One region of the Citrobacter sp. U14242 genome, then DNA from elsewhere that is predicted to be linked to it. Evidence: predicted binding sites of a transcription regulator. Region 1 holds the regulator's gene; each other region holds the start of a gene.
What was found. Region 1 encodes PhoB, which activates phosphate uptake and scavenging genes when phosphate is short. Its sites were predicted from a motif close to CTGTCATAAAACTGNCNNAT; they were not measured.
Positions count from the first base shown of each region.

Region 2: a site for PhoB is predicted at 1,497-1,516, ahead of ACLJXE_RS20925 (MIP/aquaporin family protein). Genes of this name have one in related genera too.
Region 3: a site for PhoB is predicted at 2,653-2,672, ahead of glpT (glycerol-3-phosphate transporter). Genes of this name have one in related genera too.

Region 1 covers NZ_JBKGLW010000003.1:284,332-288,708, forward strand. Annotated here, with positions in the region: gene brnQ (branched-chain amino acid transporter carrier protein BrnQ) at 1-617, opposite strand, end outside; gene phoR (phosphate regulon sensor histidine kinase PhoR) at 1,025-2,320, opposite strand; gene phoB (phosphate response regulator transcription factor PhoB) at 2,371-3,060, opposite strand; gene sbcD (exonuclease subunit SbcD) at 3,251-4,377, shown strand, end outside.
Region 2 covers NZ_JBKGLW010000014.1:71,838-76,214, reverse strand. Annotated here, with positions in the region: gene menA (1,4-dihydroxy-2-naphthoate polyprenyltransferase) at 1-272, shown strand, start outside; gene rraA (ribonuclease E activity regulator RraA) at 365-850, shown strand; gene zapB (septal ring assembly protein ZapB) at 1,068-1,313, opposite strand; gene ACLJXE_RS20925 (MIP/aquaporin family protein) at 1,740-2,585, shown strand; gene glpK (glycerol kinase GlpK) at 2,610-4,118, shown strand; gene glpX (class II fructose-bisphosphatase) at 4,252-4,377, shown strand, end outside.
Region 3 covers NZ_JBKGLW010000001.1:341,779-346,155, reverse strand. Annotated here, with positions in the region: gene yfaE (ferredoxin-like diferric-tyrosyl radical cofactor maintenance protein YfaE) at 1-8, shown strand, start outside; gene glpQ (glycerophosphodiester phosphodiesterase) at 90-1,160, opposite strand; gene glpT (glycerol-3-phosphate transporter) at 1,164-2,522, opposite strand; gene glpA (anaerobic glycerol-3-phosphate dehydrogenase subunit A) at 2,795-4,377, shown strand, end outside.

The DNA.
Region 1 (4,377 bases):
CCAAAGACCATCGCACCCAGCGTATCCATCGTCAGATAGCCGTTCACAAAGCCATTCGAGAATGCTGCGTTTTGATAGGCTTCCATCGCATTGCTGATCGGGCCCGCTGGCCAGACAATCGCCGCCACGGAAAGCACAACCAGTGCCAGAATTTTCAACGGAGCCAGGAAGTTGCCCACGGTATCCAGCAGTTTGCCGGGATACAGTGACACCAGAATCACAATCGCGAAGTACACCACGCTGTAGATGAACAGCGGCAGCGCGGAATCACCGGTCAACGGTGCAATCCCAACTTCGAACGAAACCGTTGCGGTACGCGGCGTGGCGAATAATGGCCCCACGGCCAGATAGCAGACGGTAGCCAGCAGCAGACCGGCAACTTTACCGATAGGCGTGCTCAGGCTGTCCACGCCGCCGCCTACTTTCGCCAGTGCGACCACGGTAAGTACCGGAAGGCCTACGGCGGTAATCAGGAAGCCAAAGGCTGCAGTCCAGACGTGTTCGCCTGCCTGCAAACCAACCATTGGGGGGAAAATAATGTTACCTGCACCAACGAACAGTGCAAATGTCATAAATCCCAGAGCGATAATATCGCGCGATTTTAACTGATGGGTCATAAAGTCTTACTGCCTGTGGATGTGGTGTTGAAAACGTTTAATTTTCTGCCTTTCCCCGCGGGATGATACAGCGGAATTTTTAAGCAACTCCAGCGGGAAATTCTCCCTGCATGGCGCGGCGAAGAATAGTTTTTCGATTTACCGCGTAAATGCAGTCGGTATGACAGCATTTGATGCGCAATTTAAACGCTTATAACGTTTTAAAGCAAGGTGGGATCTAAAAACCAGAACAATATAGCGATATGAAAAATTGAGCCAGCACAAAACACCATTCCCTGGAAAAAGACATGGGTAATCATGCGAACAAAAAACAATCAAACGTCGTAAAATTCAGGATCTATTTATTGACTGCAACAAAAAAAGCCAGCTTGCGCTGGCTTTTGGAAAGATAAGCTTACGAATACGTTTCAACCGTTATTTTTGGCAATTAAACGTTCCGCAAGCACAAAACTAAAACGTGTTCCTTTGCCTGGGGTACTGTCTATATTCAAACGGCTGTCGTGATGATGCAGAGCATGCTTCACAATCGCCAGTCCTAATCCGCTCCCCCCCGTTTGTCGGGATCGCGCTTTATCTACACGATAAAAACGCTCAGTCAGACGTGGAATATGCTCAGCAGCAATACCCGGACCGTTATCTTCCACGCTAAACTCCGCTCCCGACGCCACATGCTGCCAGCGTACGGTAATATGCGTTCCCGCAGGCGTGTGATTCACCGCGTTATACACGAGGTTTGAGATTGCGCTACGCAGTTGTTCTTCGTTGCCCCGCACGTTCAGTTGGCTATCAACATCAAAAGTAAACGTGTGTTTATGCTGGCTCAGCGTTTGTGCTTCGTGTTCAACCACGCGCAGCATCATCGGTACATCCACCTTTTCATTGAGCATCATCGTCGGTGCAGCTTCAATTTTCGACAGTGTCAGCAACTGCTTCACCAGCCCTTCCATACGGTAGGTTTGCTCACGCATGGTATGCAGCGCTTTTTCTCGCGTCGTCCCTTCCAGCGGATGCTCCTGCATCATCTCCAGATAACCTTGCAGCACCGTCAGCGGTGTGCGCAGCTCATGGCTGGCGTTGGCGAAAAAGTTACGCCGGGAACCTTCCAGTTGGTGCATCTGCGTAACATCACGCGCCACCATCAGCAATTGCTTATCGGTGTAGGGCATTACACGAATTTCCAGATGCCGTCCGGTATTGAGAACCAAGTTGATCGGCCGACTAAAATCGCGCGTTTTCAGGTATAAAGTGAATTCCGGGTAGCGCAGCAGGTTAAGAATGTTTTGCCCGCTATCATCCGGCCAGCGTAACCCTAAAACCTGCTGTGCCAGTCCGTTACACCAGAAAATCCCGCCTTCTTCAGTGGTCAGCACCACTGCGTCGGGCAGTGATTCGGCACCGCTGCGAAAACGTTTAATGAGGTTACCCAATTCGCGACGGCGCTTTTTGTTACGCAACTGCATTTGATGCAGGCCGTAGAGCAGTGGCTCCCAACTGCCACGCCCCGGTGGAGGCGTCATACTCCTGTCGACCCACAGCCACCAGGACAACCGCAATAAATTCCAGAAATGCCAAATAAGCAGACCCGTTACCGACGCCAGTAAAAACCAGGGTAGATAACCAAAAAAAGCGCTAAGGATAAAAGCCGGTATGCAGCAGAGGATCAGCTCCAGTACCAGCCTTTTCCATGACAATCGTTCAAGCAAACGTCACACTCCATTTACAGCCTAATCCCTCAGGCTCTTATTACCTGCAGTCAGAAGCGAGTCGAAAAGCGATATCCCGTCCCGCGTACCGTCTGCACCATACGATCATGCCCACTATGCTCCAGCGCTTTACGCAATCGACGAATATGTACATCGACCGTCCGGTCCTCTACATATACGTTGGTTCCCCACACATGATTGAGTAATTGCTCGCGGCTGTAGACACGCTCAGGATGGGTCATAAAGAAATGGAGCAATTTGAATTCGGTAGGTCCCATATCCAGCGGGTCCTCACCGGTCATCACACGGTGCGAGGTAGGGTCAAGACTCAGCCCCTGCATCTCGATAACCTCTTCCACCGCCATGGGGGAAATACGTCGTAATACGGCTTTAATACGCGCCACCAGCTCCTTCGGAGAGAACGGCTTAGTAATATAGTCATCCGCGCCGGTTTCCAGTCCCCGCACACGGTCTTCTTCTTCACCGCGCGCCGTCAGCATCATCACGGGGATATCCCGCGTCATCGCTTCACGCTTGAGGTGTTTAATAAACTGTAGACCCGAGCCGCCGGGAAGCATCCAGTCAAGCAGGACAAGATCCGGCCAGGGTTCATTAAGTTGGTTCACAGCACTGTCATAGTCTTCGGCTTCTACGGGTTGAAAACCGTTTTGCTCGAGCACGAAGCAGACCATTTCACGAATTGGAGCTTCATCTTCTACGACCAGAATACGTCTCGCCATGATTTGCCCTGTTTATAATTAAATCGTTTGCCATCAATACCGTGGCATTATGCGTCACTTTTATGACAGATTTATGAAAAGATAGTCCAGGTTTAACGCAGCCAGGCGAATTATGACAGCCCGGAAACAAGATATTACCGCCCTTGCAAGGTTATAATCTCCGCCATCGTTTTTTTGTCATGGAACTCTTATGCGCATCCTCCACACGTCTGACTGGCATCTGGGCCAAAATTTCTACAGCAAGAGCCGCGCCGCTGAACACCAGGCCTTTCTCGACTGGCTGCTGGAAACGGCACAATCCCATCAGGTGGATGCCATTATTGTGGCAGGCGATATTTTTGATACCGGTTCACCGCCAAGCTACGCCCGCGAGCTCTATAACCGTTTTGTTGTCAATCTACAGCAAACAGGCTGTCATCTGGTCGTGCTGGCAGGAAACCATGACTCCGTTGCCACACTCAATGAATCCCGCGATATTCTGGCGTTCCTCAACACCACCGTCGTGGCCAGCGCGGGCCATGCACCGCAAGTGCTACTTCAACGCGACGGCATGCCGGGCGCGATCCTCTGTCCGGTTCCTTTTTTACGCCCACGTGACATCATTACCAGCCAGGCGGGGCTAACCGGTCACGAAAAACAGCAGCATGTATTAGGTGCAATCACCGACTATTACCAACAGCAATATCAGGACGCCTGCGCGCTGCGTGGCGACCAGAATCTGCCGATTATTGCGACAGGACATCTGACCACCGTCGGTGCCAGTAAAAGTGACGCCGTACGTGATATTTATATTGGGACGCTGGATGCTTTTCCGGCACAAAATTTCCCACCAGCGGATTACATCGCGCTGGGACATATTCACCGGGCACAGGTCATCGGCGGTACAGAACATATTCGCTATTGCGGCTCCCCAATTGCACTCAGTTTTGACGAGTGCGGCAAAAGCAAATGCGTCCACCTGGTGAGCTTTGAAAACGGTAAGCTGAGCGCCGTTGAAAACCTCATCGTGCCAGTAACCCAACAGCTTGCCGTGTTGAAAGGCGATATAGCGACGATTAGCGCACAGCTGGAACAATGGCGTGACACGCAACAGGAACCGCCGGTGTGGTTAGATATAGAAATCGCAACCGATGACTATCTGCACGATATGCAGCGCAAAATCCAGGCCCTGACCGAGGATTTACCGGTAGAAGTCTTATTGGTGCGTCGTAGCCGTGAACAACGCGAGCGCATCATGGCCAATGAACGACGTGAAACGTTGAGTGAATTGAGCGTGACAGAGGTATTTGACCGCCGTCTGGCGCTGGAAGAACTCGA
Region 2 (4,377 bases), on a different contig from region 1:
GCTTAGGCGCGGTTAATGCCCGCCGTTACCATGCCTGCCTGCTGATGGGCACGCTGGTCTGTCTGGCGCTCTTTAACCTGTTCTCGTTGCAAAGTTTATGGGGATGGCTCTTTATCCTCGCCGCACCGCTGCTGATTAAACAGGCGCGCTACGTGATGCGTGAAATGGATCCTACGGCAATGCGCCCAATGCTGGAACGCACCGTAAAAGCGGCACTGCTGACTAACCTGCTGTTTGTTGTTGGAATTTTCTTAAGTCAGTGGTCTGCATAACTGACAAATATCAATTAACAACTGATGATTTTGCCAACAGTACACATAGCGCGATATACTAAAAATTCTCGCAGCAACTGAACGTTAAGCCTATGAAATACGATACATCCGAGCTTTGTGACATCTATCAGGAAGATGTCAACGTCGTGGAACCGCTGTTCTCTAACTTTGGAGGACGGTCGTCGTTTGGCGGACAAATCATCACGGTAAAATGTTTCGAGGACAACGGGTTGCTGTACGATCTGCTCGAACAAAACGGCCGTGGTCGTATTCTGCTGGTCGATGGCGGCGGTTCTGTCCGTCGTGCGCTGGTCGATGCCGAACTGGCTCGTCTGGCAGTACAGAATGAATGGGAAGGTCTGGTCATCTACGGCTCAGTACGCCAGGTAGACGATCTGGAAGAGCTGGACATCGGCATTCAGGCGATTGCCGCTATTCCGGTGGGTGCTGCAGGTGAAGGCATTGGGGAAAGCGATGTACGCGTCAACTTCGGTGGCGTGACGTTCTTCTCCGGCGACCACTTGTACGCCGACAATACCGGAATAATTCTTTCCGAAGACCCTCTCGATATCGAGTAAGCATAAAAGGCACCGTAAGGTGCCTTTTTTATACGTTGTCGCCGATTGCCGGATGGCGGCTTACGCTTTATCCGGCCTACAAACAGGGGCGATTACGCGAAAGATTTCGTGTTGTAGCAAGACGGCAAGCGAAGGTATCCCCAGGAGCGTAGTAAACTACGTGACTGGGGTAACTGAGCGCGGCTAACGCAGCTACGGCGCGAAAGATAAAGCGTAATCAGACTTCTTCCATACGACCCAGCAGGGCATGCAGACGATCCTGCCAGCCACTCTGCTGTTCTTTCAGGCTGTTGTTCTCACGCTCCAGCTCTTCACGCTGCTGCTGTGCAGACTGAACTTCCTGCGACAGTGAGTTGTTCTTTTCTTTCAGCTCTTCGATTTCCATCTGCAACAGCGTGATGGTATCAATCGCCTGCTGTACTTTTGCTTCCAGTTTCTCAAACACTTCTAATGACATCGTCATACCTCTCCTGAATTGCAAGGCGTTGATGGATAAAAATCCTCGTCCCGATAACCGGCGACGCCTTAATAAAAACGAGCGCACACTACTTAACACCGATTGTATGAAGCCGCGTCATCCCTGTCCAGCGGCATCCCGCGCAGATTGCGGTTTGCGACACTTTTAATCTTTGTCCTGGTGACATAACTGTCATAACTCTTAAGTGTTAACAGGATGATCGGTGAAATGATTCAGCTCACACTATTTTTGTATAACAAATACAGCGCAATGGCGCGAAAACGCTCATTTTGTTGATGGAGTACACACATTTTAATTTCGATATTTCTCGTTTTTGAGCGTTAACGATAAATTAACAGTGTGCCTACCGGCTCCGGGGATGTCAGTGACCTTCTCGCATACAATAAACATTAAACTCTTCAGGATCCGATTATGAGTCAAACATCAACCTTGAAAGGCCAGTGCATTGCTGAATTCCTCGGTACCGGGTTGTTGATTTTCTTCGGTGTGGGATGTGTCGCTGCACTCAAAGTGGCTGGGGCTACTTTTGGGCAGTGGGAAATCAGTATCATCTGGGGTCTGGGGGTAGCCATGGCTATCTATCTGACGGCAGGCGTTTCTGGCGCACACCTGAATCCAGCAGTCACCATCGCACTATGGCTGTTCGCCTGTTTTGATAAACGCAAAGTTGTACCTTTTATTATTTCGCAAATTGCCGGCGCCTTTTGCGCAGCGGCATTGGTTTACGGGCTTTATTACAATCTTTTCATCGACTTTGAACAAACCAACCATATCGTGCGCGGCAGTACAGAGAGCCTGGGTCTGGCTGGCACTTTCTCCACCTATCCAAACCCGCATATCAATTTTGTGCAGGCCTTCGCGGTTGAAATGGTCATTACCGCTATTCTAATGGGGCTGATTCTGGCACTGACCGACGATGGTAACGGTGTACCGCGTGGTCCACTGGCACCGCTGCTGATCGGCTTACTGATTGCCGTTATTGGTGCATCCATGGGTCCACTGACCGGTTTTGCGATGAACCCGGCACGTGACTTCGGACCGAAACTCTTCGCCTGGATGGCAGGATGGGGCGAGATTGCCTTCACAGGTGGTCGTGATATCCCTTACTTCCTGGTCCCCGTGTTTGGTCCGATTACCGGCGCAATTCTGGGCGCATGGGCATATCGCAAACTGATTGGTCGCCATTTACCGTGCGATGTCTGCGCGATTGAAGAGAAAGACGCTGCGGCCAACACTCAACAAAAAGCTTCGCTGTAATGTGACTACGGGACAAAAAAAATCATGACTGAGAAAAAATATATCGTTGCGCTCGACCAGGGCACCACCAGCTCCCGCGCGGTCGTAATGGACCACGATGCGAACATCGTTAGCGTTTCGCAACGCGAATTCGAGCAAATCTATCCGAAAGCAGGCTGGGTAGAACATGACCCAATGGAAATTTGGGCGACCCAAAGCTCCACACTGGTAGAAGTGCTGGCGAAAGCCGATATCAGTTCCGATGAAATTGCAGCGATCGGTATTACCAACCAGCGTGAAACCACCATTGTCTGGGAACGTGAAACCGGTAAGCCAATCTATAACGCCATTGTGTGGCAGTGTCGTCGTACCGCAGATATCTGCGAGAAGCTCAAGCGCGACGGTATGGAAGAGTACATCCGTAACAACACCGGTCTGGTCATTGACCCGTATTTCTCCGGTACCAAAGTGAAGTGGATCCTCGACCACGTAGAAGGCTCGCGTGAGCGTGCCCGTCGCGGTGAGCTGCTGTTCGGTACCGTAGACACCTGGCTTATCTGGAAAATGACTCAGGGACGCGTACACGTCACGGATTACACCAACGCCTCACGTACCATGCTGTTCAACATCCATTCCCTGGATTGGGACGACAAGATGCTGGATGCGTTGGACATTCCGCGTGCAATGCTGCCGGAAGTTCGCCGTTCTTCTGAAGTCTATGGCCAGACCAACATTGGCGGTAAAGGCGGTACACGTATTCCTATCTCCGGTATCGCGGGTGACCAGCAGGCTGCACTATTCGGCCAGCTGTGCGTGAAGGAAGGGATGGCAAAGAACACCTACGGTACTGGCTGCTTCATGCTGATGAATACCGGCGAGAAAGCCGTTAAGTCAGAAAATGGACTGCTGACCACTATCGCTTGTGGCCCGACCGGAGAAGTGAACTACGCGCTGGAAGGTGCCGTGTTCATGGCGGGTGCATCCATCCAGTGGCTGCGTGATGAGATGAAACTCATCAGCGATGCATTCGACTCCGAATATTTCGCCACCAAAGTGAAGGACACCAACGGCGTGTATGTTGTTCCGGCATTCACCGGTTTGGGCGCACCCTACTGGGACCCGTATGCACGTGGCGCCATCTTCGGCCTGACCCGTGGCGTAAACTCCAACCACATCATCCGTGCAACGCTTGAGTCTATCGCTTACCAGACCCGCGACGTGCTGGAAGCAATGCAGGCGGACTCTGGTATTCGTCTGCATGCGCTGCGTGTCGATGGTGGCGCGGTTGCCAACAACTTCCTGATGCAGTTCCAGTCTGACATTCTTGGCACCCGCGTTGAGCGCCCGGAAGTTCGCGAAGTCACCGCGCTGGGCGCCGCATACCTGGCAGGTCTTGCCGTCGGTTTCTGGCAGAACCTGGATGAGCTTCAGGAAAAAGCGGTCATTGAGCGTGAATTCCGCCCTGGCATCGAAACCACCGAACGTAACTTCCGTTACAGCGGCTGGAAAAAAGCGGTTAAACGCGCCCTGGCGTGGGAAGACCACGAAGAGTAATGCTGAAATGCCGGATGGGGCTAACGCCTTATCCGGCAAAACTGTCTCAACCCTGCACACGCACATACATCAATAATCCCGCCCCCTCCCCTGTGCTACACTTCGCGCCATTCCTTTCTGCTACGAGTTTGCAATGAGACGAGAACTTGCCATTGAATTTTCACGCGTGACCGAAGCGGCTGCACTGGCTGGCTATAAATGGTTGGGTCGCGGCGATAAAAATACCGCTGACGGCGCGGCGGTGAACGCCATGCGTATT
Region 3 (4,377 bases), on a different contig from region 1:
AAATGTAGTTTTGTGGGATGGCGTTGTGCTTACCCGACCTACAAACACCATCGTTCGTAAGCCGGGTAAAGGTAGCCGTTCAGGCAGCGTTAGTGCTTATCGGTTAAAAACAGTACCGCTTTGTCGGGGAAGTCGGTGAACAGCCCGTCAACGCCCGCCTTGTTGTACAACACGTCATACAGCTGGTTTACATCTGTTGCATAATCCGGCAGCTGATCGGCACGAACAGTATATGGATGCACCACCATCTTGTTCTGGTGCGCGTCCTGTACCATACCCGTTAATGAGATATTGCCCTTACTGGACTTCTCATCAACCAGCATATGGTAGTCCGGCCCAATGCCATCCGCATACTCCGCCACCTGCTTCATGGCACCCGGTTTGAACATCCAGTCATAGTTGTAATTCACCCAACTGCCGTCTGGTTTTTTCTCCTGAGTTTCATTCCAGTCAGTGTACGCAATCAACTGCACCAGATTGAGATCCATCCCCATCTTCGGTTCCAGTTCATTTTTGATGCGTTTTAACTCCGCAACATCAAAGCACTGCAGATAGACATTATCTTGCTTACCGGTGTACCCGTACTTTTTCAGCACTTCCAGCGTCTTAGCGGCGATGTCCTTCCCTTCCTGGTGATGGAACCACGGCGCTTTCATTTCCGGGTAAATGCCGATGTTTTTGCCGGTTGAATGATTTAATCCCTGAACAAACTCGATCTCTTCTTCGAAAGTGTGCACACGGAAATCAGATTTACCCATCGGGAAACGCCCTGGATATGTCTGTACCTTTTTGCCATTTTCGATATCGAAACCTTCGGTAAATTTCAACGATTTGATCTCATCCAGCGTAAAGTCGATGGCATAGTAACGCCCATCTTTACGCGCACGATCCGGGAAGCGCTCAGCGACATCGGTGACGCGGTCCAGATAGTGGTCATGCAGGACGACCAGATGGTCATCCCTGGTCATCACCAAATCCTGCTCAAGATAATCCGCGCCCTGAGCATAGGCCATCGCTTTCGCGGGCAGCGTATGCTCCGGTAAATAACCGCTTGCCCCACGATGCGCAATCACGATTTTATCGGCGGCGACCGCCGCGCTGCTAACAACCATACCAGCCAGCATCAGCGCGACGCTGAGACTTTTCAATGTGGTTTTCATTAATTAGCCCCCGTTACGTTTCAGCAGCATTTCTTCGTGATGACGTTTTTCACCAATCATGACGACCACCAGCAGAATCACCGCCAGCACGCTACCGCCAATCATCACCATAAAGCCGCCGTCCCAGCCGAAGAAGTCAACGGTGTAGCCGACAATGGCGCTCGCCGCCACAGAACCGCCGAGATAACCGAACAGTCCGGTAAAGCCTGCCGCCGTGCCCGCCGCTTTTTTCGGTGCCAGTTCCAGCGCATGCAGACCGATCAACATTACCGGGCCGTAGATCAGGAAGCCGATGATAATCATACAAGCCATATCAACGTTCGGGTTCCCTGCCGGGTTCATCCAGTAAACGATGGTCGCGATAGTCACCAGCGTCATAAAGAACACACCGGTGGCACCACGGTTACCGCGGAAGACCTTATCCGACATCCAGCCGCACAGCAGCGTACCCGGAATACCGGCATACTCATACAGGAAGTAAGCCCAGGACGATTTATCCAGTGCAAAATGCTTCACTTCTTTCAGATAGGTCGGTGACCAGTCCAGGATGCCGTAACGCAGCAGATAGACGAACACGTTGGCGATAGCGATATACCACAACAGTTTGTTCGGCAGTACGTATTGCATGAAGATCTGCTTCGCAGTCAGCTCTTCTTCCGCTTTTTCGTTGTAATCATCCGGATAGTCGTTCTTGTACTCTTCGATAGGCGGCAGGCCACAGGACTGCGGCGTATCACGCATCATCGCAAAGGCGAACAGCGCAACAACTATCGCACCAAAGGCAGGCATGTACAGCGCAGCTTTCCAGTCGTTAAACCAGGCCATACCCAACAGGAACAGCAGCGGAGGCAGACCGCCACCCACGTTATGCGCACAGTTCCAGACGGAAACGATGCCGCCACGCTCTTTCTGCGACCACCAGTGCACCATGGTACGGCCACACGGCGGCCACCCCATCCCCTGGAACCAACCGCAGAGGAACAGCAGCACAAACATTACTGCAATGCTGGATGTCGCCCACGGCACGAAGCCCATGAACAGCATCACCGCAGCAGCCAGAATCAGGCCAGCTGGCAGGAAAACGCGCGGATTCGAGCGATCCGAGACGGACCCCATGATGAATTTCGAAAATCCGTATGCAATGGAGATACCGGACAACGCAAAGCCCAGATCGCCACGAGAGAAACCCTGCTCAACCAGGTATGGCATGGCCAGAGCAAAGTTCTTACGTACCAGATAGTACGCGGCATAACCGAAAAATATCCCCAGGAAAATCTGCCAGCGTAATCGACGATAAGTCGGATCGATCTCCGCTGCAGCTAAACGTGCTTTGTGTGGCGCAGGTTTAAAAATGCTCAACATATATAGTAGCCTCCGTGGCCGTCTTTCATTCGAAGGAAACACTGCAGATTGCCGCAACAACCCTACCGCTCCCAGTGTGGCCGCGATGTTAAGGAAACATTCAAGGCAATAATGTGAATTACAGCACAGATTGTTACACATTTATGACAAATGTTCATAAAAGCGCACGGAATCACGTTTCATTTTCGAATTATGAGCGATTATGCGCGAAATCAAACAATCCATGTTTTTTATGTGGCTAAATGATAAAAAACGAACTGTGAGGAAAAACAATGAAAACTCGCGACTCGCAAACAAGTGACGTGATTATCATTGGTGGAGGAGCAACAGGTGCAGGGATCGCACGCGACTGTGCCCTACGCGGATTGCGCGTCATCTTAGTAGAACGCCACGATATCGCGACAGGCGCAACGGGCCGTAACCACGGTCTGCTGCACAGCGGAGCACGTTACGCCGTTACTGATGCTGAATCTGCCCGCGAATGCATTAGCGAAAACCAAATTCTGAAACGTATCGCCCGCCATTGTGTTGAGCCGACGGACGGTCTGTTTATTACGCTGCCGGAAGATGAACTCTCTTTCCAGGCAACCTTTATTCGTGCCTGTGAAGACGCAGGCATCCGCGCAGAAGCGATTGATCCACAACAGGCGCGTATTATCGAACCCTCGGTAAACCCGCAACTGATTGGCGCAGTGAAAGTACCAGACGGTACCGTTGATCCTTTCCGCTTAACCGCCGCCAACATGCTGGATGCACGCGAACATGGCGCAGTCATCCTGACGGCCCATGAAGTGACGGGGCTGATTCGTGAAGGTGCGACTGTGTGCGGGGTGAACGTACGCAACCATCTGACGGGCGAGATGCAGTCTCTGCATGCGCCGGTGGTCGTAAATGCCGCCGGGATCTGGGGACAGCGCATTGCGGAATATGCCGATCTGAGCATCCGTATGTTCCCCGCGAAAGGTTCTCTGTTGATCATGGACCATCGCATAAACCAGCATGTTATCAACCGCTGCCGTAAGCCATCTGACGCCGATATTCTGGTCCCTGGCGATACCATTTCGCTGATCGGTACGACCTCACAGCACATTGATTACGACGATATCGACAGCAACCGCGTCACCGCAGAAGAGGTGGATATTCTGCTGCGTGAAGGTGAGAAGCTGGCGCCAGTTATGGCGAAAACTCGCATCCTGCGAGCTTACTCCGGTGTGCGTCCGCTGGTGGCCAGCGACGACGATCCGACCGGTCGTAACGTCAGCCGCGGTATTGTGTTATTCGATCACGCAACGCGCGACGGACTGGACGGATTTATCACCATTACCGGTGGTAAACTGATGACCTACCGCCTGATGGCGGAATGGGCCACCGATGCAGTGTGCCGAAAACTGGGCAATTCTCGCCCTTGTACGACCGCAGAAACTGCACTCCCAGGCTCGCAGGAATCGACCGAACACACGCTTAAACGCGTTATCTCTTTGCCAGCGCCACTGCGCGGCTCGGCGGTCTACCGCCATGGCGACCGCACCCCGGCATGGCTTAGCGAAGGCCGTCAGCACCGCAGCCTGGTCTGTGAATGTGAAGCTGTCACCGCAGGTGAAGTGCAATATGCCGTTGAAAATTTAACCGTCAACAGTTTGCTCGATTTACGTCGTCGCACCCGCGTCGGGATGGGGACGTGCCAGGGCGAATTGTGCGCCTGCCGCGCCGCAGGCTTGCTGCAACGTTTTAATGTCACCACCGCCGCACAATCTATCACCCAACTTTCAGAGTTTCTCAACGAACGCTGGAAAGGCGTGCAGCCTATCGCGTGGGGGGATGCACTGCGCGAAAGCGAATTCACCCGCTGGGTTTA